Regions from separate parts of the Paenibacillus sp. Y951 genome, predicted to be linked through region 1. Evidence: a T-box and tRNA genes for the amino acid it is inferred to sense, from the RefSeq annotation. Region 1 holds a T-box; the other regions hold tRNA genes.
The links. A T-box is a leader RNA that pairs with one kind of tRNA and senses whether it is charged. The one in region 1 lies ahead of leuS (leucine--tRNA ligase), so its partner is inferred to be a tRNA-Leu.

Region 1 (8,337 bases):
TACGCTTTGTATTTATGGGAAGCAAATCGAAGAGAGCTATCGAGTAAAATTAGAAAAATTACTTTCTTATATAAGTGAGCCAATCAAAATTGAGGAAAGCTATACTAGAATTGTTTCGGATATTTCAAGCTGTGGCCCTGCGTTTTTCGCCTTTTTACTGCAACAGTTTATTGATTCTGCGGTGGAGGAAACTGGAATTTCAAGAGAAGGGGCAATGAAAATTGCCAGCAATATGCTGCTTGGGACAGGATTACTCCTTACTGAAGGTGGTATGACCACAGAAGAGGTTCAAAAGCGGGTTGCTGTGCCTGGTGGAATTACTGCAAAGGCACTCCATATGCTCAACAAAGAAACAACTGGCATTTTCAATCAGTTAATTAGGACGACACACGCCAAATATTACGAGGATTTAGAAGTAGTCAATCAAACATTTGATAAAGAAGAGGTCGGCGGACAATAATTATTGTCCGCCATCTCTTTTTGTACTAATTAGCTACGATATTAACAAGCTTACCTTTTACTGCAACAACTTTACGAACCGTTTTGCCTTCGATCAGTTCTGCAACTTTCGGTAACGCTTTTGCTTCTGCTTCCATCGCTGCTTGATCAAGATCAGCTGCGATTGACAGACGCTCGACAATTTTACCGTTAACTTGAACAACAATCTCGACCTCTTGGTCAACAGTCCAAGCTGCGTCATAGGTTGGCCACGATTGGTATGTGATTGTACCTGTGTGTCCAAGCAATTCCCATAGTTCTTCAGATATATGCGGAGCAAGTGGTGAAATCATTTGCGCAAAATCTTCCATTGCTTTACGTGGTAGAACTTCTGCTTTATATGCCTCATTAACGAAAATCATCATTTGGCTAATCGCCGTATTGAAACGTAAATGATCCATATCATCAGTAATTTTCTTAATCGAGCGATGCCATGTACGCATAAATGCATCACTAGCTTGCGCATCATCAGAAATACGTGGATTAAGCTCTCCACCTTCTGTTACGAATAGACGCCATACACGACCTAAGAAACGGTAAGAGCCTTCAACACCATTAGAGCTCCATGGCTTTGTTGCTTCTAGCGGTCCCATAAACATTTCGTACATACGTAGTGTATCTGCCCCATACTCATTAACAATCTCATCGGGATTAATAACATTACCACGAGATTTGGACATTTTCTCATTATTAGTACCAAGGATCATACCTTGGTTAACCAATTTTTGGAATGGCTCCTTCGTATTTACGATCCCGATATCGTATAGTACTTTGTGCCAGAAACGGGCGTACAGCAAGTGAAGTACAGCATGCTCAGCGCCACCGATATATAGATCAACTGGAAGCCACTCCGCTTGCTTCTCAGGCGAACAAAGCTGCTCATTGTTCTTCGGATCGATATAACGAAGGTAATACCAGCAGCTACCAGCCCATTGAGGCATTGTATTCGTCTCACGACGTGCTTTCATACCTGTCTCTGGATCAATCGTGTTCACCCATTCCGTTACGTTAGCAAGTGGTGACTCACCAGTACCTGATGGTTTAATTGCATCCATATCTGGAAGCAATAATGGTAATTGATCTTCAGGAACAGTTTTCATCGTGCCATCTTCAAGGTGAAGAATTGGAATCGGCTCTCCCCAATAACGTTGACGAGAGAACAACCAATCACGTAGACGATACGTTACTTTTGCTGCCCCTTTACCATGCTCTTCAAGGAACTTGATCATTGCCGCCATCGCATCCGCATTGTTAAGACCATTCAAGAAATCAGAGTTAACATGTGGACCATCGCCAGCATAAGCTTCTTCAGCTACATTGCCACCAGATACAACTTCGATAATCGGAAGGTCAAATTGTTTGGCAAATTCATAGTCACGAGCATCATGACCAGGAACAGCCATAATTGCACCAGTACCATATCCTGCAAGAACATAATCAGCAATCCAGATCGGAGCTTTAGCTCCATTCACAGGGTTTACTGCATATGCCCCCGTAAATACACCGCTTTTTTCTTTGGCAAGATCTGTACGCTCAAGATCGCTCTTACGCGAAGCTAGCTCTTGATACGTTTTAACTGCATCTTGTTGCTCAGCAGAAGTAATTTGAGCAACTAACTCATGTTCTGGTGCTAATACGCAATACGTTGCACCGAATAATGTATCTGGACGAGTTGTAAATACAACTAGTGATTCATCGTAGCCTTCAATTGGGAAAGTCACTTCCGCACCAGTAGACTTACCAATCCAGTTACGCTGCATATCTTTAATACTTTCCGTCCAATCAAGCTCTTCAAGATCTTCAAGTAAACGTTCAGCATATTCTGTAATTCTCAATACCCATTGACGCATTGGCTTACGAACAACTGGATGATTACCACGTTCGCTCAGACCATCGATAACTTCTTCGTTGGCTAGAACCGTACCAAGCGCTTCGCACCAGTTAACTGGAACTTCTGCAACATAAGCCAGACCACGATTGTAAAGTTGGATGAAAATCCATTGTGTCCACTTGTAATATTCAGGATCCGTAGTACTAATCTCACGATCCCAGTCATACGAAAAGCCTAGAGATTTGATCTGACGACGGAAATTATCGATATTTACAAACGTAATATCGCGAGGATGTTGGCCAGTATCTAAAGCATGTTGCTCAGCAGGTAAGCCGAATGCATCCCAGCCCATTGGATGAAGGACGTTATAGCCTTGCATTCTTTTGTAGCGAGACATAATGTCTGTCGCCGTGTAACCTTCAGGATGCCCTACATGTAGACCTGATCCTGATGGATAAGGGAACATATCTAGTGCATAGAACTTAGGCTTATCTTTATCTTCACCCGTCTTAAATGTTTTATTGGCATCCCAATATTGTTGCCACTTTGGTTCAATCGTTAACGGACTATATCCATTACGTGATTGCTCTGTATTCATTGTGAATTCCTCCTAAAACTTTTCATTGTCTTCACGATGTAACTTCTCAGTTAATGAAAAGTTACATCGCAAGCATTCGCTAATCTTTTTGTTTATAACGTATCTTTTCAGTCAACAAAGCAATACCCAGCAAGGTGTACGGCACGAGTACACAAGCGACCAGCCTTAGCACGAGGCTTCAATGGAAGCTTCAAAAAGTGGGCTTTCAGAACCGAGCAGGTGGAACGTTACTTGAGAAAGACGGAAGCGCAAGTGTACATTACTACGTACACGCGAACCGTACTTTCCAAGTTCGTTTCAGATGCGATGCCGAATACGCTACGTCAGCATAACCATCGTTATCAAAATCCGCTTTTTGAAGCATCTTCTATAAAAAAATCCTCTCATCCCTAGCGGATTAACGCTAGGGACGAGAGGATATGCTCACGTGGTACCACCCTAGTTAGTAGTGATCTACTTGATCTACTACTCACTTTTCACCTTTATCGCAGGTATACGGTGTATTTATAGATCACATTCATACACTGCTCCGAGGCGAGTTCCGTTCGATCAAGTACCGACTTGCACCAACTGCCGGCTCTCTGGGATCTTGATATCGATTGTACTACTCCTCATCTACGCATTACATATTTACAGATAATCTGATTATATAAATCGAATACTATAGTGTCAAGTCGCTTGCCTCTTCTTGTTGCTGATCTTTCTGTTTTCGAGGTGTACGGTGACTTGTCAAAAACCTGTATCCAATCATTATTAATAAAGTAGAATGTACCACTACTCCGATTAAAGCTTCTGCCCCTTGCATAATTACAGCCATAAACCATAAGCTTAATATTGGCAATTGAATAACAAATATAATCGCCATAAATATTTCTAATGGCTTATCGATCATAATAACATTAATCACCTTACGAAACGCCAATGTCCCAAACACTAGAATTCCAAGCACTATTGAGGCATAGCCCCATATCGTTAAGCTTTGTAATAAAAAGCCTTTACCTATACCTAAAAGCATATAATCAAACCATGAATACCACGTATAGTTAATTCCCGCCAAACAGGTAAGCACTGCTACTAAGGCCACTTGAGAGATTCGGTAGAACATATGCTACACCAAACTTTCCAATTTTATTTTCCACATTTTATTCATTGCTCTTATGTAGATGAAAACGGGAAATATGATCATGCAATCCAACGGCTTTCAACACCTCATACTGATACGGTCCAACTAAATCAAAATGCGGGTAGCGGTCTCTATAATGAATGTATAGCGGATTCAATTGAAAATGCTCACACCAAGCGACTAATTTGGAAATGTCCTTACAGCCAACCTTCGTAACCGTTCGCGCTTCAGGAAATCTTTCATCTAGCCAATAATGCGTCAAATACGCGATATGACCTTGTTCAACAGCCGCTTTCCAGCCTTCTAATTCAGCTCTGGTAATACCAAAAGCGATACATAACGCCTCCTACAACTTTTCATCGCCTCTTGATACTCTTCTTGTAATGAAAAGTCACTACGGAAGCATATAGCTAACTTTTCATCGCCTCTTGATACTCTTCTTGTAATGAAAAGTCACTACGGAAGCATATAGCTAACTTTTCATCGCCTCTTGATACTCTTCTCCACCTACAATAATACTTCAAAAAAACAGAAAAGTTACTCATTAAATCTGTCGATTCTTATTATTCGCATAAAAATCCCTATAGTTTAGCATACCATATGAAAGCATATGATGCACTTCTTGATTACAACTGGTATACTATCAAAAGATAAGTAGAAATGAGGATATCAATTAATGACAAATTCATTTACCCAATTAGGAGTAGCAGAGCAGCTTGCGGAGCAGTTAAAGCTACAAGGAATTATCGAGCCGACTCCTATCCAAAAGACTGCTATACCTGAACTACTCAATGGTATAGATATGATTGCCCAAGCACAAACAGGAACAGGAAAAACATTAGCTTTCACACTTCCTATTCTACAGTTGATCCGCCCCGACAAGGATCATGTCCAAGCATTAATTCTTACACCAACACGTGAATTAGCTATTCAAATTACTGCCGAAGTTAAAAAACTTGCGAGCAGCATTGGCTCTACTGTACTTGCTTGTTACGGTGGACAAGATGTTGCCGCTCAAGTAAAAAGACTGAAAAACGCACCTCATATTATCGTTGCAACACCTGGACGACTAATGGACCATATGCGAAGAGGTAGTATCAATATCGGTAAAATTTCTCACCTTGTACTGGATGAGGCCGATCAAATGCTTCATATGGGTTTCCTTCCTGAGGTAGAGTCCATTATTATGCAGACGCCAAAAGCAAGACAAACGATGCTATTCTCGGCAACTATGCCAGAAGCAATTCGCAAATTAGCGGTACAATATTCGAAAAATGCTATCAACGTTCATATTAAATCAGAGCGCGTAACGCTTGATAACATTAAGCAGCGTGCTATCGAAACAACAGATCGCGAGAAGCAGGATGCTCTTCTACATCTATTACAAACGGCCAGTCCTTTTCTTGCAGTTATATTTTGCCGTACGAAGCTTCGTGCCAAAAAGCTCACAGAAGCTTTGCAGGATGCAGGCTATAATGCAGATGAGTTACATGGTGATTTGACACAAGCGAAGCGTGAACAAGTTATGAAGAAGTTCCGCGATATGAAACTGCAAATATTAGTAGCTACTGATGTTGCTGCTCGTGGACTAGACGTTGAAGGTGTATCTCATGTATACAACTACGATATTCCACTAGATGCTGAAAGTTATATTCATCGTATCGGTCGTACTGGTCGTGCTGGTCATACTGGCACTGCCATTACTTTCGTAACACAACATGATAGATTGAAGCTTGAAGCGATCGAACGTGGTATTTCAGCTCGATTACCACTTCGTAGAGTTGATGGACTTGAAGTTGCTCCGCGTCAATATAGCGAAGATCGTCAAGGCTCTCGTGACCGTAATAGAAAGAGCAAACCTGGTAGCGGCTATGAGTCTAGAGGTCGTAGTAATGGAAACGATTCTAATCGCTTCAACAAAGGCGGTAAAGGATCTTCAGAACGCACTGGCAGAGGATCTGCTGAGCGCAATAGCAAAGGACCAGCGGAACGGAGTGGTAAAGTATTCCCTCGCCCGGTTTCTGCATCAGCCTCTTCTGAAGCGTCTAAGCCAAGAGCCAAAGACAATACTAACCCTTGGGGCATTTCAAAATCTGATCTAGAGCTTGCTCAAGGTATTAAGCCTTCTGGTGGCAAATCATATGGTTCTTCTCGTAACAGCACTAGCTCGCGCGGTGATAGCTCTAGTAGCAATCGTTCAAGCGGTGGACGTTCTGGCGGTAGAAGCAGTTCAAGAAGTAGCGGCACTCGCCGTAAATAAATAATACAAATAGGGATGCCTTCTCAAGCTTCGTAATGAAGAGTGAGAAGGCATCCCTATTATTTTGTGTGGCTAAAGCGATGTCGATTATAGATAACAGTCAAGCCATCGTGCAACGCTTGCTTCTCTAACAATTCATTCGCTTTCTGCAATTCCTCCGTTCGACGATTAACCGTTTCATCTAGTGTTTCATTAAGTTGAATTAAGGAATCGTTCAATGAACCTGCACTTACAAGAATTAATCCTACCATATTAACAAAATCACGCTTACTACCAGTGAAGAATCCTCTCATAATTAACACGATAAAATAAGCTACTAAAGCAATACCAATATATAATACGTTAAAGTAAAGCACTTGAAAAAATACTGGCTTTGTAAAAAAAGTAACTATCATTAATGCTGATATAACATATGTCGTTACGACCAAAACTTTTTCAGAAAATTGCTGCTTATACCATTCAGCAATAAGCCAAACACAAAAAACACTCGTTCTTGTCTACGGAACCATGCAAATAGAATCATAAAGAGACCCATAATGCAAATACGCCCTTACAATTTCATGTAGAATTGATACATTCCATGAAATCGTAAGGGCGCATTAAGTTAACTAGCCTTGGACTAGTTTTGTTCTTATTTTATTAGATATCATTTCAATAATTAGAATCAGTATCATTAGGCCAATGAGTATTGAGCCAGCTTCAGACCAACGATATGAATTCATAGCAAAAATTAAAGGAGCTCCGATACCACCCGCTCCTACTATTCCGAGTATCGCTGCATCCCGTAAATTCATATCATAGCGATATATAAAGATAGATAGAAACATCGCTGTTAGCTGCGGAATAATGCCGAACCTTATTTTTTCAATGGTCGTACAGCCGATTGATTCCATTGATTCTAATACTGAAGTATCAAGATCCTCTATAACGTCAACATATAATTTAGAGAGCATACCGATACTTGTCAGTGACATAGTAAGTACACCTGTAAACGGACCTGGACCTGTAACACGAATGAACATAAGTCCGTACACAATTGCAGGTATCGTTCTAATGATTATTAATATAAATCGAACAATAATGGATATTGGCTTGGGAACGATATTAGATGCTGATAGAAACGCAAGTGGTATCGCTAGTACGCCCCCAACAATCGTACCAAGTAAAGCAATTGCCATCGTCTCCAGCAACAAATATGGGACACCTTTTTGCGTGAAGTTAAAAAGTAGATCAAGGTCTGGATTAACTAGACCTTTCAATATATTTTCTGCTATTTCAAGCCCATTCGCCGTCAAATTATTCAATTGTATTGCTGATGTCGACCAAAGAAATAATAAAACTACAACAAGCGTTGAGACAATTTGCATCCAAGTCATCGTCGGCCGATTTAAGTATTGCTTATCAATCGCATTCATTGCGTTTCTCCTACGTCAGTTTTTTGCGGTAATATTCACTAATAGACTCAATAATATATACTGTTATAACAAGCATAATAAGAATCATCCCCAAGTTACTGTAGTTTCTCCACCCTATACTTTCTTTCAACATTAATCCAATACCACCTGCACCTACATAACCAAGAATTGCCGCATATCGAACATTGCCTTCAAAGCAGAATAGAGATGTAGACAAATAGTTCGGGAGAACTTGTGGAAATATCGCATAACGGAACGATTGAACTGTCGTTAACCCCATAGCATGCATCGCTTCATATGCGCCCATATTTGCATTTTCAATTTGTTCATATAATAATTTCCCTACATAAGCGATAGAGAATAGAAAAATAGCAACAGTACCTGCCATTGTTCCTAGTCCAAATACGAATGTAGCAATCAATGCAACGACTAATGTAGGAAGAGTCCGTAGCAAACTGAGTATGAACTTCATCGTTATTGATAGCCACTTCAGACCATTAATATTGCTTGAAGCTAATATTGCAAGTGGCAGAGCACATAATGAACCCAGTAGTGAGCCAAAAAGTGACATCTTGATCGTTGCAATAAGTGGTGTCCATAATTGTGGCATAT
Region 2 (8,337 bases), on a different contig from region 1:
GAAGGAGCAAGCAGTTGGTAGTGAACAACTGGCATCTGAACTTAAAGCTCTGAACATAGAAGAGACTGCGGCTAAGTTAGAGGTTGGCGTGCCGACGATGAAGGATATTGTCGATAGCCTATTACGACCAGGCCGTGATCCTCGTGAGGAATTACCAGCGCCAATCTTCCATACGGATGTACTGAATATCGAGGATTTGACGAAAGATATGGAGCTGCATGGTACTGTGCGCAACGTGATCGACTTTGGGGCATTTGTTGACATTGGCTTGAAGAATGACGGACTTGTCCATATTTCACAGCTTAGTGATCGCTTCGTCAAACATCCGATGGATGTTGTTTCGGTCGGAGATACAGTAACCGTATGGGTGCTGGAAGTCGATATGAAGCGGAATCGTGTAGGGCTAACGATGAAGAAGCCTCGCTAGAAGAAGTTCGATTCGATCTTATGTCATTGTTCCAACTGGAGACCGCTCACCACTAGCGATTAGTTCTCTCCGCTTAAGCCATACCAAGTCGATCGCATGTGTTCGTGAAATAAGCCCAAAGCTTTTATCGGCTTTGGGCTTATTTCAATTGCTATTGGATTTATAAGATTAATTAGAATCAGCTTCCGAATTTACATGAAAGTTGTGGGTACGATAGAAATACCAACAATCATTAAGTAGACGAATTTGCCGACGATCACGTTTCAAGAAAGCTTTCATTAATTGATTGCGAAGCCAATGAGGCATGAACAGTTCCTCCCTCCAGCCTAGGCGATGATGATTCATTACCATATGGCATTTGGAGATTATAGGTGTCTGTCTGCCTAACAAATGCGACAGCTATCAAATGTTACTATAAGATGTAGTTCAAAACTAACATGGTCATTAGGCCATGTTAGTTTTGAACATGCACTATAATTGTTGATCTTCTAGCTCTTCATACCATTGTTCAAGCTGGGCTTGAAGGGCACGAATTTCAGTAAGTAAAGAAATTAATGGGTATGATTTTTCTTTGACAGCAGCAAAATCTGCCTCAAGTTCATTAATGTAATCAAGACCAGATTGAATGTGAACGAGATCGGTATGGAGTTCTACGGCATCACATTCAGCAACTGCGTAAGGTAAGTTAGGTACTTCATCCGCAGTAAGCTTGTCGATTTCTTTACGAAGACGCAAATTCAATGCGCTTAACTGATAAGCGTGAGTTGCGGGCATTTCTATGAATGTTAGCTTAGTTTGTTGTTGCATTAACACATAGCGCATAATAGCCATAATAAGTTGGTACTCTCCCCTCAAATAAAAGCATATTCTACTTGACAGTGTAGCCTATTGTAGGCTTACAATTCAAGTAGTTGGAAGATGCTTCTGATGTGACTTTTTTGTTCAGGGGAGTGCATCAAGAAGAAGGTAAAAAGATTTAAGGAGATGCGTTCGAAGCTACTTTTTGTTTGCGAGATAGTGTATCAGGAAGATAATAAAAAGTTTTAGATTATACTTCCGAAGCTACTTTTTGTTTGCGAGGAAGTGTATCTGGACGAGAAAAAAAGTTTTAGAAGGTGAAAAATGATGGATGATCAGAAGTTGCAACAATGGGTGGAACGTGTTTCGCTGCAATATTTTGACAGAGCGTTTCTACATACTGCGACATTTAATAGTCGATTGAAAGCAACAGGTGGACGCTATTTCACGAATAGTCATAATATAGAGATTAGTCCTCACCAGTTAGAGGCATTCGGACAAGAGGAAACTGAGAAAATAATTAAGCATGAACTCTGTCATTATCATTTGCATATTTTGAAACGGGGATATAAACATCGCGATATGGATTTTAAGCAACTACTGGCTCATGTCGGTGGTTCCCGCTATTGCAATACATTACCAGAACGAAGCAATCGTACAGGTGCGAACTATAAGTATCTGCTTACGTGTAAGGAATGTAAGCTGAAATATTATCGCAAGCGTCGGATGGATGTAGGCAAATATAGATGTGGAAAATGTGGTGGGCAATTAATGATAAAAGAGCTTGACAAGCTATAACGTACATGGTAAATTATTAAGTGTTCGCTTTATCTTATTGTTGTTCCCTGATAGCTCAGTTGGTAGAGCACTCGACTGTTAATCGAGTTGTCACAGGTTCGAGTCCTGTTCGGGGAGCCATTATGGGGAAGTACCCAAGTGGTTCAAGGGGACCCTCTGCTAAGGGGTTAGGCTGCGCAAGTGGTGCGTGGGTTCGAATCCCACCTTCTCCGCCATATTTTTTTCTTGGTAGGCTTGCTTTTAGAGGACCGTCAAGCGGTCTTTTTTATTTGCTAAAAATACTCGGGAAAAATCGCGAAAAAAAGTATTGCATTGTGAAAAAAAACGTGATAAGATACATCTTGTCGCTTTTCAAGACAGTCTAAGATGGCCCGTTGGTCAAGTGGTTAAGACACCTCCCTTTCACGGAGGTAACAGGGGTTCGAGTCCCCTACGGGTCACCACAACCATTCTTATGAGAGCAACTCACATGAGTAATGATTATCATGCGAGCCATTAGCTCAGTTGGTAGAGCACCTGACTTTTAATCAGGGTGTCGAAGGTTCGAGTCCTTCATGGCTCACCAGTTTACTTCTTAAGTCAAGTCAGCTGGATGAATGGTATAATAATGTACAATTTGGCAATAGCCATCATATAGTGGAGCCTAGTATACTTGTATACTAGGTTTTGTTGTTTTATGGTGTGCCTTGCGAAATTGGCGAGGTAGGCCATGAAATTAGTGTCTGTCTGGTAGTGATTAGAAGGAACACCACTTTACAATTAAGACAGATTACTGTAATATACAAAAAGTATGAACTAACAGATTAGTGGTCGATGCCACTAGTAATACATGAAAACTGTTAGAGGTCTCAGGGAATTCAACTGAGAGTGATTCATTCATCGACGTGCGGTAGTGGCGGAACGGCAGACGCGCTAGCTTGAGGGGCTAGTGGGGGCAACCCCGTGGAGGTTCGAGTCCTCTTTACCGCACCATATATGACCTTATCGTGATTTTACATAATTGAATTAGTTAGTGTGCAGGGCTGCACACGATATTATAAACTAGACCACTTTCTTTTCAGAACACAATTCTGATGGGAGGGTGGTTTTTTTGTTATTGAAGCGGCGTGTTCCCATTATGTGGTATAATAGGAATCTAATATGCAGAACTAATTGAAGTTAGGAGTGAAGAGATGAATCTTAACAAAAAGCTTTTGATTGTAGTGAAGATGTGTTTATTCATGTTAACTTGTTTGCTTATAGGTGCTTGTGGTCAAATTGAGAAATTTGAAACCATTGAAGTTTATATGATGGAAACTTATGATGATAATCAAAATGATGAAGGTTTATTTGAAGCGACGGGTTACGTTATAGCTAATGCAATAACTATTATCGAGGAAGGGAAAACCTATATAAAATCAGATGTTAAAGCTATTGAGGATTTTTATAATATGGAAGGTAATTATATACGAACAGAAATAAGCCATTCCTATATAAATAAATCTAAAATGTTACTCACTGAAGAAGGAAAAACCCTCAAAGAAGAACTTCAAGAAACCTCCACAATCCTTATAACCTCTGATAATGCAAAGAATTTTAAATCAAACAATATGACACCCGAAGAAAAAACACAGGTGAAAGAACATGTACTAGCTATGATGGATAAGCTGTAAGAAATGATTAGTTTAATGTGAATCAGCCTTTGTGAATCAAGTTGATAATGGTCTTTTTATTACTGGAATAACTAAATTATAATATAGTTCGAATTCTGACTATGAAAAGATTTATAGCCAAAACCTATCACTCCTATAGTCATTATGTATTTCAGTAATAAGCCTCTTTCTTATATGATAGTGAAAACTTAACTATAGCGGAGGTTGATTCAATGAATAATCATAACGAGATAATATCTAGCTTTAATGAGGTTGCGCAGCAATATGATGAACAACGCAAAAAGTTAATTCCTTGTTTTGATGATTTTTATGGCATAGCGGCTGCACTTGCGAATAGTAATAAACCATCGCCTACTATTTTGGATTTGGGTGCTGGAACGGGATTAATGTCATCATTGCTATTGAAAAAGTTCCCTGATGCTTCGATTACTTTAATTGATATTTCAGAGAAAATGCTCGATGTAGCTAAGTTAAGGCTTCAATCGTATCCCAATGTTAACTATGTCGTAGCGGATTATACTAACTATATAGCACAAGAGAAGTTTGACATTATTATATCAGCGCTTTCCATTCATCATCTAACGGATGTACAAAAATATGAATTATATAAAAATAGCTATAGCAATTTGACTGATTCCGGTATATTTATTAATGCTGATCAAGTTCTTGGAGAAACGGTCTATCTTGATTCTCTCTATAAATTAGATTGGAAAAGCAAGGTAGAAGCTAGTGATCTAAGTGATGAGGAAATCACATCAGCATATGAAAGAACAAAACTAGATAAAATGTCTAATTTACAAGATCAATTAAAAGCTTTGAAGAGTATTGGCTTCTCAGATGTGGATTGTATTTATAAATATTTTAACTTTGTGGTGTTATATGGAAGAAAATCGTAGAAATTGTGAATTAGCCTTGTCAAACCCAACAAACATAGTTATACTGCTTTAAGGAAAAAGGGTATGTTTTCCATACAATTATACATATGAGGGAGAAACGAAATGAAAAAGATAATCGTATTAGTACTTGCGATGATGTTACTTGTACCAACTGGAGTGTCGGCAGCAGCCAATTTATCCGTTATTAAGGTGTATGTTGATGGCGAGCAGCTTGTATTTGATATTGATCCTATTCAAACGCAAGGAACTACGCTAGTCCAATTTACGACAGTTTTCAAAGCGTTAGGGTTAGACTACTCTTGGGATCAAAAAACTAAAACAGTTACTGGATATAATGATGATGTTACGCTTAAATTAACGATTGGTAATAAAACTGCCATTGTAAATGGAGACAAAGTTCCATTATTAGTTGCTCCAGTAGTGAAAGATGGAAACACATTGATCCCACTTCGCTTTGTAAGTGAAGCAACAGGTGCTGAAGTTGATTGGAACAAAGTTACACGTACGATTACAATTGATTCGTATTTTATACCTTTAGTATTTGACACAAACACTCTAAGTGATGCAACTTGGGGTATGACTATGAAACAAGTGAAAGATGTAGAATATGGTAGACTCTTCGCTTCCGATACAGATTATTTATACTTTGGTGGTATTTACGCAGGCGGCTATGATGCTGATGTAGAATATGAGTTTGCGAATAATAAACTAGGCAGAGCAACGTATTATGTAGACACTTATTATGACGATAATATGGACTATATTTACGCTACGTATGATTTATATTATGAGCTTGAAGCAGCATTTGGCGAGCCAACAGTAGATCTTGAATTTTGGTCAGAAGATATAGTTGATGAAGTGGATTTTGAAAAGTATGGAGATAGTCTTGTTGCAGGCGATGTTGATTTACTATCAGTATGGAAATTAGCAGATACTGAAATTGCTCTTCTGACAACGGTTGATGATGACGGTGAACCGTATGTTTGTATCATATCATCAGGACTTCAATACTTTAAACCACTATTCAAAGAGTACTACTAAAGGAATTTAGCTATAATTATTAAGCTTCATTACATATAAAGATAATGTTATCTTTTTATGTAATGAGGCTTTTTTTATAGAACTATGAGGTGAATAATGGAATCAATGATTGAACTTAGAAAAGCAAGTAAGTCGTTTTCAAAGGATAAGATGGTTATAGATCAAATCAGCATTAATTTGGTGAAAAATCAGTGTATTGCAATTTTAGGTCATAATGGCTCTGGCAAATCTACGGTTTTGAAAATGATTGCAGGCCTTATACCTTGTACTTCAGGTGACATTATTTATGCAGGAGACTGTAAAATCGGCTATGCACCTGAACAATTTCCGAAGTTGAGATTTACTGCAGAACAATATTTATATGCAATGGGGCGTATTCAGAGGCTACATAAGTCCGAATTAAAGCAGGAAATAATAAAATTACTTCATAAGTTTAACTTGAACGAAAGCTATAACATGACGTACTTTTCAAAAGGCATGCTTCAAAAAGTTAATTTGTTACAAGCTGTGCTTGGAAACCCTACTGTACTTATTCTTGATGAGCCACTCTCAGGATTGGATGCGAGCTCCCAAATTGAATTAATAACAATGTTGCAACTATTCAAAAATGAAGGAATAACCATTATTTTAACTTGCCATGAAAATTCTCTGCTCAATGGAATTGCTGATCGCATTATAGTAATTAAGGACGGCAAAGTTCATTCCGATAATCCCAATATACAAAACAGAGAGTCATTATTCAAAATTATTTACACTAGTAATGGAAGTACTGAAGTACCTATTTCTCACTGTTTTAATCTAGAAAAGATTCTATCTCACAAGTATGGTAATGAGCTAATTGTTAAAGAAGAGCATCGGGATTATGTTATGTTACAATTACTACGACATAAATATTCTATTACTTCTGTAACTAAGGAAATAGAGCGAAAAAGTGTGTTAGAACTTACGAGCTATGATCCAGAGGGGGAATCTAGTTGAACCTTCATTTGATCAACTATTTATTGAAAAGCTATATTCGTTCACATCGGTATTTTCCAGCTTTAATATGTTTTTTCCTATGTTTAATGATAATGTATTCCTATAAGCCTAATCCGATTATGGAAACTTATGCGTTATCTGCAGTTTTCCTATATCTGATATCTGCGTGGCTTTGTTATAGTTTTATTAATTCTACCAATCCAATACAAGGTCAAATAATTTCTCTACATGCTGGCAGTATACGCGCATATTTAATTGGGAAAATAGTAATGGTATCTGTGCTTTGTTGTGTATTGTGCTTAGTTGCAGTTAACTATCCGCTTGTGACAAATATGTTCAACGAGCCAGTAACGCTTCAAATGTCGGTATTAGCTCTTGCTGTCCATCTCGAGATTTCACTTTTAGGAATTGTTATCCCCTTATTTTTTAATAGAACATTTATTAAAAGTGGTAGTTTTGCTATTTCATGCATACTAATGATTCTTGTTATTACTTTAGCAAAGGGTGGAATTGTAGAAGCATTTGGAGAATGGATTGAATATCCATTGTGGATATTGCCACCAACATTTCAGCTGATCGATATGTTATCTAACTTTGTAAATTATTCTACTTTTGAAATTATTGCTGCATTAGTTATTCCGATCTTGTACTGTTTTGTATTCTTTTGGCTTTATTTAAAGCTCCAACAAAAAAGAATATAGATAATAGTCTAGAGATTAAAATGATATGATATAATACATCGGGAATGGAATATACTTCTAAATGATCTTAGAATAATTAATTTTGAGAAGTAGTTAAGGGGGAGTTCATAATCGATTCACAAAATAAGAAGAGTGAAATTGAAAAACAGATAGCGAAGCTGGAAGAAGAGCTGAAAGCTATGCAAAACGAAGTGGATCAGCAAGCCGCGCCGCAAGGAGCGAATCCACAGCAGTGGAACCAAGCCGCGCCGCAAGGAGCGAACCCACAGCAGTGGAACCAAGCCGCGCCGCAAGGAGCGAACCCACAGCAGTGGAACCAAGCCGCACCGCAAGGAGCGAATCCACAGCAGTGGAACCAAGGCGCGCCGCAAGGAGCGAACCCACAGCAGTGGAACCAAGCCGCACCGCAAGGAGCGAATCCACAGCAGTGGAACCAAGCCGCACCGCAAGGAGTGAATCCACAGCAGTGGAACCAAGCCGCACCGCAAGGAGCGAATCCACAGCAGTGGAACCAAGCCGCACCGCAAGGAGCGAATCCACAGCAGTGGAACCAAGCCGCACAGCAAGGAGCGAATCCACAGCAGTGGAACCAAGCCGCACAGCAAGGAGCGAATCCACAGCAGTGGAACCAAGCCGGGCCGCAAGGAGCGCACCCAGCGCAGCAGCAACAATACGCCTATGGTCAGCCGTATATGAAGGTGCAAAAAGAGAAATCTTCTCGTAATTTTGAAAATACACTTGCCCGCGTGTGGCTGCCTACCGTATTTATTATCGTTCTATTAGTAGGGATGCTATGGGGCTTTGTTGCAGTAGTGAGGGAAGGATATCTTACGGAACCAGTACGCTGTTGGCTCGGAGTTTTCGTGGCGATCGTACTATACGTATTGGGTTTAAGTCAGTACCGTCATAAGCGAGCTGCACTCGGAAAAGTATTATTAGGTGGTTCGCATGGATTGCTAATCATTACGATATCAGTGGCACATTTAGCTTATGAAATATTACCGATACCGTTGGCTATCGTGTGCTATCTCATTGCATTTGCGCAA
Region 3 (8,337 bases), on a different contig from region 1:
TCATGTACTTCTGCTGCATCTTGATCTGTGATTTTGTCAATCAAGCGTTTTAATTCTTCACGGTTCACACTCATGGACAACACCACCTTTCAATTCATATTATACCACTTAGGGCTTGTTTGAAGCACAGGATATTAAGTTTCTTGCAGAAATTAGTAATAGTTTGATTGGTTACATCCTGTATCCCATTACGTGGCACTCATTGGACGGGTTTCAATATATCCTTGGTTACGATAGGTGTCAGAAAAGCAGTAAACCATTCAGTTAGTTTAATCGGCGCAGAACGCTGTTTTGTCATATGAGCACGCTATACCATTACAATGTGTAGATAGATTTTACAATTCCGTTCGTAAAGCTGACATACTGTGTTCCGTACCTCCATACTTCAACTGAAATATTGTTTGAAGTTAACTTAGAAGTATCGGAAGGATGTCCCCATGATAGTTCAACTTGTGCTTTGCTCATGCCTATGTTGACCTTTTCAGCTTTAATAAGATTTATTTTTAAATTTCGCTAGCGTGCCTTGCTGTTCTTTTTTCTCCGTGGCGGCTGTTTCTGCTGAATTAACGAACAGCGTAGCTTTGCCGACGGATATTTTCATTTTATTATTGGACATAAAACATTTCAAAGCAAGTAATCTATAAAGCACATTTAATTTCAAATCACTATATCTGTCTAGGGCAAATTAAATAAACTTACATACATTAGTTTATCTTGATATAAGGTGGTGTTCTTGATGAAACACAAAAAGACTTTAGTTGTGCGCCTTAGACCTGGCCAAAGATTACTTGTAATTGCGAAAAAAAATCGTCGCCATCATTCCTAGATAGTATTAAATTCTGCATACAAAAAACTTGACGCCAACATGACGTCAAGTTTTTTTGTTTGAGTGCATCACTTAAAATACGCTCAACTCCATTATTTATGGCTTACCTAGTAATCAAGCACACGAAGTGCTAACGTAATAGCATCCGCACGAGTAGCTACTTTATCAGGACCAAATGTATTATTGCTGTATCCTACCACCAAACCATACTTAACTGCTGTAGCAACATAAGCTCTTGCATAAGCAGGAATGTTAGAAGCATCGGCGAAAGTTAACTCATCCTCTGATACAAGCTCTAGACCCAATGCTTTAACAATCATTACTGCCGCTTCTGTACGTGTAATGTCACCAGTTGGACGGAATGTGTTATCGTTATAGCCTGTTAGTATACCCGCCTCTACCGCTTGCTGAATATACTCTTTAGCCCATCCTTGAATTTTATCTGCATCATTATATTTCACTTCACCTTTTGCAGCTTCAAGTTTCATTGCGCGAACTAGAATAGCTGTGAACTCAGCACAATTAACTTCTTGATTCGGCTTGAATGAACCATCACTATAACCATTTACAAGTTTTAATGATACAGCGCGTTCGATCGCCGCTTTTGTTAAGGCTCAGGTGCTGTAGGATTGTTATGCTCATGAATTGCAGCTTGCAAAGCTGTCAAAGTAGTTTGCATTGTCGCTAACTTAGTAATATATGTATTAGCAGCTTCTGCATTTGCAATCGCTGACTCAAACGCCGTTGAGCGATCCGTTAGCGTCTCTGCTGCTGCAATAGCACTAATCAATTGAGCTTTCGTATTATCAATATCATTGCCAATAACTACTGTTACTTCATGAGAAGATAACAATCCTCCAGGAGTAATTTTATATTTTGTTGTTGCTGTAAATTGATCAGTAAGATCTTTCAACTCATATCTTTTCACAATTGTGTCAGCATTTTCAATAACCATTGTTCCTGGATCGTTATTAATAATAAACTCTAATGCAAAAGACTTAGTCATTTCTACTTCTAAAAATTGTGTACCATTATTTACAACAATGTAAGGATTCTTGAAAAATTCATTTACCTCTATTGAATGCCACTCTACAAGGAATAATTCATTTCTAATCCATGCCCTTGAATCTAAAACATCGAAACAACAAAAAACCCCCTTCAAGCTTAGCTTGAAGGGGGTTGGATTATTCAATGAATTTGCTACATAATAGAGTGAATCTAATAAATCAAATGGTGCCGAGAACCGGAATCGAACCGGTACGGTAGTCACCTACCGCAGGATTTTAAGTCCTGTGCGTCTGCCAGTTCCGCCACCCCGGCGTAGTACTATGTATACAATATTCAATTGAACAATCAGTCAACCTAGGAAATAATGGTGCCGAGAACCGGAATCGAACCGGTACGGTAGTCACCTACCGCAGGATTTTAAGTCCTGTGCGTCTGCCAGTTCCGCCACCCCGGCAAGGGTATGTAGCTAATGGTGGGCCCTGAGGGACTCGAACCCCCGACAAATCGGTTATGAGCCGACTGCTCTAACCAGCTGAACTAAGGGCCCTTAATAATATAATGATAACTCATTATGTCCAAAGGTTGGTTGCGGGGACAGGACTTGAACCTGTGACCTTCGGGTTATGAGCCCGACGAGCTGCCAACTGCTCCACCCCGCGTCATTGCTATTTCAAACGTTATCGCAACGGCGACATGTATTAATATACAACATTCAAACATATTACGTCAAGCATTTTTTAATATTTTTATTTATTTTTTATTTTCACAACTTTTATTCATAAAAATTACCAGTATTAATAGGTTTACACTGCTTTATACCTATGTACTATATTAATCCCCTTGAATTATTCAATAAATATTTCACTCCATATCTTCCCTTTAACGATTTGAATATTTCTATTTCCTGAGGACAATCAAGACCATACATCCAATAATCACTTTCCATTCTCTGTACAACACAACTTGCTTGAAACTTTGATTCATATAATCTAATCCAATATATCCACATCTATTGTTACCTCCCAAAACTTTTCGTAACTCCTTGATAGACTTCCTAGTAACGAAAAGTTACTTCGAAAGCATTAGCCAAAGATAACGATAGATTACCCATTTCACACAAAATCATTCCAATTAATAAATTAATGTAACAAAATAAGAAAAAATCCCCTTATCGCTAACAATGTTAAGTTCCAAGTATCGAACTTTCTACACATCGTCGACGATAAGGGGATTACTCTTTATTCTTCCTTTAGCTGAATCTGCGGTGATCTAATCGTAATCTTCTCACCATCAAACTCCATTAATACTTTATCTTTAATATCCATTGCCTTCAAATATTCTTTTGGAACTTGAAGACGACCAACTTTATCAACAACCACATAAGCAACATGCTCATTTTGTGAGGTATGCGCTGATAACGATACAAAGCCTTCACCATGCGAGCCGATCTCTGGGTTATGCTTCACAAATTCCGTACTCGTTAAGCCGTCTCTAATCGCAACAACGCGGTCAACTTGACTGGCTAAGGTCATATCATGGGTAACGATAACGATCGTGACACCGATCTCCTTATTCAGCCTACGAAAAATATTCATAATCATATCAGATGTCGCAGTGTCAACCGATCCTGTAGGCTCATCTGCTAGTAGCAGCTCTGGACGATTAGATAACGATATCGCAATCGCCACACGCTGCTGCTCACCGCCTGAGAGCTGATGCAATTTATTATGCATCCGGTGCTTCAAACCAACCCATTCTAGAAGCTGCGTCGCATACGTACGATCCAACTTTCCAGAAAGCATCATTGGCATTTCAACGTTTTCAAGAGCTGTCAAATACGGCAATAGGTTTCGAGCATTGTTTTGCCAAATAAAACCTACCGTATCCCGCTTATAGCTTACACGCTCTTCCTCAGTCATTTTCAACAGATCCCAAGGACCCACTTTAACTTGCCCTGCAGAAGGACGATCTAAGCCACCTAGCGTATTTAAGAGCGTTGATTTACCACTACCACTATTACCGATAATAGCCATCAATTCACCCTTCTCAACGGTTAGGTTCAAGCCTTGTAGAGCGACAACTTCCAAATCGTCAGTTTTATATATTTTTACTAATCCTTCACAATAGATCATGAATTATCGCTCCTCTCCCATTTTCACAGCTTGATGTACTTTAAGCTTTTTGATATGAAGGAGTAAGAACCCAGCACCAATTGACATCATCACAAGCACGACTAGCATCAATTGATTCGTATCGCTAGCTTGGAAGATAACACGGAATGGTGGAACCATTTCCGAGGCGTTGTCCGCCGATTGTAAAAATGGTAAGAAGATGTAGCTGACAACTTTACCAATACCAAATCCGAGTCCAATTGCAAGTCCCGCCGTCAATATTTGCTCAATCAGCAACATGCTAGTTAACTGTGACTTCGATAGCCCCATCGCACGTAACACACCAAATTGAACGACCCTACCCGACAAATTGAAGAACCAGTATAGTAGATAACCTGCTAGAGTAACCGCAATCGTAACGAGGAATCCAAGACTTAAAATCCCAAATACGCCACCTCTTGTCGGTAATTTCGATTGAATAAGTAGATCATTACGTACATCTTTCCATGTAACTACATCTAATTTATTAGCAGCTAGATTTTCAAGTAGTGGAGCAACAAGCGCATCCGGTTCCATCTTCACCCATACTTCATAAGGAATTAGCGGTAATTGATCATATATATAGTCCAAGTTAGCAATTAAGAACGGTTCACTATCTGGATATAAATTAGGCCAGAATGGAACGATGCCTTGCACTGTAAAATCTAATGTTCCATCTGTGAAACTTACTGAAATGAGATCGCCTAACTTCAATTGATATTTTTCAGCAATGTTTTCTGGTATTAGAGCACCATGCTCAGCCAATCCAAGGTATGACAAGTAATACGCCGGATCATAATCATACAAATCGTCTCCGAACCAAGCTACATCATAGAAATCTTTATTATCAATTCCCATAATTGTACCTTTCCCAACCGTCTTACCTGATACAATAATATTATTTTTGGACTGAAGTACTCTTGTAGCGGCTTCTACGCCAGGACTAGTTCGGAATACTTCGAACGGTGGTTCTGTATAGAGTAACTTCTGAGGTTGGTTATTATTCCCATTACCTCCACCATTTCCTCCGTTGCCGCCACCGCCGCCATTGCCTCCACCGTTTCCGCCGTTATTACCACCATTATTCCCGCCATTGTTATTGCCATCATCAGGTTTCTTCGTAGGAATCTTTTCAGGAATTCCGCCCCAATTCGTATGAACAATAACATCAGCACCATTTTTATACAGCGTTCGCTCCGTTGAGTTCAAGTCTATCGTACGAGCAGCCGAAGCATTATACACACCTAAACCGATCGTTAAAATAAGCAATGTCATCAATGGATAGTAGCCTTTAGAAGAACGAGATAATTGTGTTAACGTCAAGTAAGATGATACAGGTAAATACCTTTTACCTAGCCAATTGCATAGTGATATTATCCACGGGAAAATCCGCAGACATAGCAATCCAAGCGCAAAAATTGCTATTGCAGGTACAAAGAATAAAAACGGTTGAATTTGCATTTGATCACTTGATACGCCTGAATTAACAGTAAGTAATTGACGTTCATTGAACAAATACCAACCATAGATTGTAACGAGCACTAATATAATATCCAAATACCATTTTTGCCAAAATGGCTTTTTGTCAGATCGAGCCAAATCTTGTTTGTAACTAACGATGGAGGCTCTTGCGTACTGTACCGCTGGAATAATTGTTGCTAATAAAGCGACAACAACAGCTATAATTCCGGCAATAATCGTTTCTACAGAGAATCCAATCGTAATCGACTTACGATTGACAAAGGATAAAAATCCATCTGCTGATCCAATACTTTTGGACATAAACCAACCAATCAAAGGACCGATAACAAGAGCGATCAAACCAAGCATTATACTTTCGACGACATACATGCCTACAATTTGTCTTGTTCCTGCACCTCTACTGCGAAGGACAGCAATATCACTGCGTTGTTTATCTAGCGATTGTCTCGCATTCATCATAATGAAATAAATAACCATTGCTAGCATTGGCGCAGCTAAAGTAAATAGCATCGTTTGTAATTCATTACTTTGCGCCCGGAAAGCTTTCAATGTTTCGGCGAATGATTGCTCTACTTTCGTATCTTTAAGTCGTTGGTACAACTCAATATCTAGACGATTTAAAGTAGAAGCCAGTTCATTAATTTGACTACTTTTAATTTGTGAAAGATCAAATGAATAATACCAAGATGCAGACTGCAAGAAATTATTTTGTTTTTTCAGTAGTTCTTCTTGAAACAACGTTTCATTAACAAACAGTGTTCCAAATTGCGATTCTACCCCTTGAGCCCAGTACGCATCAGAAATGTCTGTTGGCGATACAATACCAACAATTTGCACAACGATTTGTTTACTATTATCAGCACGATAATAGTATAGATCGCCAACATGCACATCATTACGATACATGCCTTCTTCAATCATAACCGCTTCCAGTACGCCTTTATCGGTAAGCTTGTCACTGAACCATTGTCCTTGTACAAGTTCATTATGTTCCTGTAAACCACTCATCGATTGAATATTTAAGGAACGTGTGCGACTCGGATCTACTTTATCAGGAAAGACTGGGGTCACATTACTAGGACGTATTCCATATTGTTGCACGAAGGTATCAAACGGGAAACCTATCGTTTTGGGAATATCATCCTTAATATATTGCTCTACAGAGAGCAATCCATCCATATTATTGCCATTTGCAGGTACGCCTTGATATTTCATCATTAAAGATCCTGCAGGCTTACTTTCACTATCTACCTTCAATTGTTGTGCAATGACGCGTTTCAAAGCTCCATCTGCATACATTGGAATACTTGTGGCAAATGCGACAGCAACAATAAGTCCTAACAAAGTACTTAATGTTAGCCAACGAGTATTCCACATTTTACGGAAAATAAAGCGAAAGAAGGGTACACCCATATCTTATCTCCCTACTACTTTCTGACCAGGCTTTAAGCCTTGTAAAATTTCGACTTCAGTAGCAGTCTGCTGTCCGACTTCTACATCTACTTCACTTTTTTGCCCTTTTTCATCAACTACTTGAACATAAGTACGGTTACCTATGCTTCTTAGTGTAGATGGTGGGATGACAATCGCATTTTCTGTACGACTAGTGATGACGTTAATAGAAGCAGTTAGACCGCGAGCCGCTCCCTCAGGTAATTTATCAATCTGTACAATCATATAATCCTCGATACGATCAATTTCACCTGCTGCACCGCCTGATCCGTTTCCACCATTATTAGAATCAGTAGATTTAGTAGGAAGTTGTTTCACTTTTCCTTTAATGGAACCACCGTTACTAATAGAAACCGTAGCTTCCATACCAATAGCAACTTTTTCTTGCTCTGTTTTTGTTAATTTCGCGCCTGGAACAAGCATTGTTGTATTGGCTACAATGGCAATCGGAGCATAAGCTTTAATAAGATCGCCTTTTTTTGCAGTTAGCGATACGATCGTGCCTGAGAATGGTGCTGTAATGACACCTTTTGCAATTTCTACTTCCGCATCAGCTAGCTTCTGTCTCTTTTCTTCAAAAGCGATACGTTCAGATTCGTATTGAGCTTGATCCATCTCATCTCTTGAACGTAGTAATTCCTTCATGGCTAGTTCATCGCGTTGAAAAGCGAGTTTATCTAGACGTAAAGTTTTTTGCAGTTCACTTACATCAAGCTCTGCAATGACTTGTCCAGCAGTAACTGTATCACCTGTCTTCACGTGCACATCTTTTACATTAAGATCACCTTTAGTGAAATACATCGTTTCTTCTTCTAATGAAATAATTTTACCAATAACTGTTACCGTTGTTTCTAATGTTTTCGTAGCAACTGTATGCTCTGGCTTTTGCGAGATTTTCGGAGGAATAATATTAGGTATAACTTCCTCTTCTTTTTCATTCGGTAATAGACTACAACCACTTAATAATAGTGCTAGAATAACCATTGATATACTTGCTTTACGAGATAAATTTGCCATCCACCATTTCATAAACATGGTCTGCAACCTCCAAAATTGTAGGATCATGTGTCGTCATACATATCGAAATTTGTTCATACTTAATAATGCTTTGAAATAACGCCATTACTTGTGCGGACATCGCAGTATCCAATTCAGCAGTAGGCTCATCTGCAAGTAATAGAATTGGACGATGTGCAATAGATTTTGCTATAGCAACACGTTGTTGTTCACCACCAGATAATTCATACGGGCGATGATGCATACGTTTTTCAAGTCCAACAAGTGTTAAGCATTCTTCAACGCGCTCTTTCCATTCTTTTTTGGGACGATTCGCCATCCGCAAAGAAAGTTCGACATTTTCATAAGCAGATAATAACGGCATTAAGGCAAACGCTTGAAAAATAAAGCCCATTTCATTGC

Region 2: it encodes a tRNA-Leu, which carries the amino acid that the T-box ahead of leuS (leucine--tRNA ligase) is inferred to sense. The anticodon was not compared.
Region 3: it encodes a tRNA-Leu, which carries the amino acid that the T-box ahead of leuS (leucine--tRNA ligase) is inferred to sense. The anticodon was not compared.

Annotation. Positions count from the first base shown of each region.
Region 1 is NZ_JBXCIY010000001.1:177,168-185,504, reverse strand. Features, by position in the region: gene comER (late competence protein ComER) at 1-460, shown strand, start outside; gene leuS (leucine--tRNA ligase) at 486-2,927, opposite strand; gene AC1TPB_RS00965 (hypothetical protein) at 3,159-3,320, shown strand; T-box leader at 3,330-3,554, opposite strand; gene AC1TPB_RS00960 (hypothetical protein) at 3,589-4,032, opposite strand; gene AC1TPB_RS00955 (hypothetical protein) at 4,070-4,384, opposite strand; gene AC1TPB_RS00950 (DEAD/DEAH box helicase) at 4,727-6,310, shown strand; gene AC1TPB_RS00945 (hypothetical protein) at 6,370-6,705, opposite strand; gene phnE (phosphonate ABC transporter, permease protein PhnE) at 6,919-7,725, opposite strand; gene phnE (phosphonate ABC transporter, permease protein PhnE) at 7,736-8,337, opposite strand, start outside.
Region 2 is NZ_JBXCIY010000008.1:176,870-185,206, reverse strand. Features, by position in the region: gene AC1TPB_RS13875 (Tex family protein) at 1-427, shown strand, start outside; gene cmpA (cortex morphogenetic protein CmpA) at 596-733, opposite strand; gene AC1TPB_RS13865 (hydrolase/acyltransferase) at 899-1,258, opposite strand; gene AC1TPB_RS13860 (SprT family protein) at 1,553-2,023, shown strand; tRNA gene AC1TPB_RS13855 (tRNA-Asn) at 2,068-2,143, shown strand; tRNA gene AC1TPB_RS13850 (tRNA-Ser) at 2,148-2,238, shown strand; tRNA gene AC1TPB_RS13845 (tRNA-Glu) at 2,392-2,466, shown strand; tRNA gene AC1TPB_RS13840 (tRNA-Lys) at 2,513-2,588, shown strand; tRNA gene AC1TPB_RS13835 (tRNA-Leu) at 2,910-2,995, shown strand; gene AC1TPB_RS13830 (hypothetical protein) at 3,196-3,675, shown strand; gene AC1TPB_RS13825 (class I SAM-dependent methyltransferase) at 3,888-4,571, shown strand; gene AC1TPB_RS13820 (copper amine oxidase N-terminal domain-containing protein) at 4,674-5,612, shown strand; gene AC1TPB_RS13815 (ATP-binding cassette domain-containing protein) at 5,709-6,590, shown strand; gene AC1TPB_RS13810 (hypothetical protein) at 6,587-7,291, shown strand; gene AC1TPB_RS13805 (DUF2339 domain-containing protein) at 7,471-8,337, shown strand, end outside.
Region 3 is NZ_JBXCIY010000003.1:270,697-279,033, reverse strand. Features, by position in the region: gene AC1TPB_RS06295 (DUF2281 domain-containing protein) at 1-74, opposite strand, end outside; gene AC1TPB_RS06290 (S-layer homology domain-containing protein) at 934-1,314, opposite strand; partial or broken gene AC1TPB_RS06285 (S-layer homology domain-containing protein) at 1,348-1,422, opposite strand; gene AC1TPB_RS06280 (hypothetical protein) at 1,434-2,096, opposite strand; tRNA gene AC1TPB_RS06275 (tRNA-Leu) at 2,058-2,146, opposite strand; tRNA gene AC1TPB_RS06270 (tRNA-Leu) at 2,200-2,288, opposite strand; tRNA gene AC1TPB_RS06265 (tRNA-Ile) at 2,305-2,381, opposite strand; tRNA gene AC1TPB_RS06260 (tRNA-Met) at 2,418-2,493, opposite strand; gene AC1TPB_RS06255 (hypothetical protein) at 2,661-2,843, opposite strand; gene AC1TPB_RS06250 (ABC transporter ATP-binding protein) at 3,073-3,966, opposite strand; gene AC1TPB_RS06245 (ABC transporter permease) at 3,970-6,879, opposite strand; gene AC1TPB_RS06240 (efflux RND transporter periplasmic adaptor subunit) at 6,883-7,953, opposite strand; gene AC1TPB_RS06235 (ABC transporter ATP-binding protein) at 7,916-8,337, opposite strand, start outside.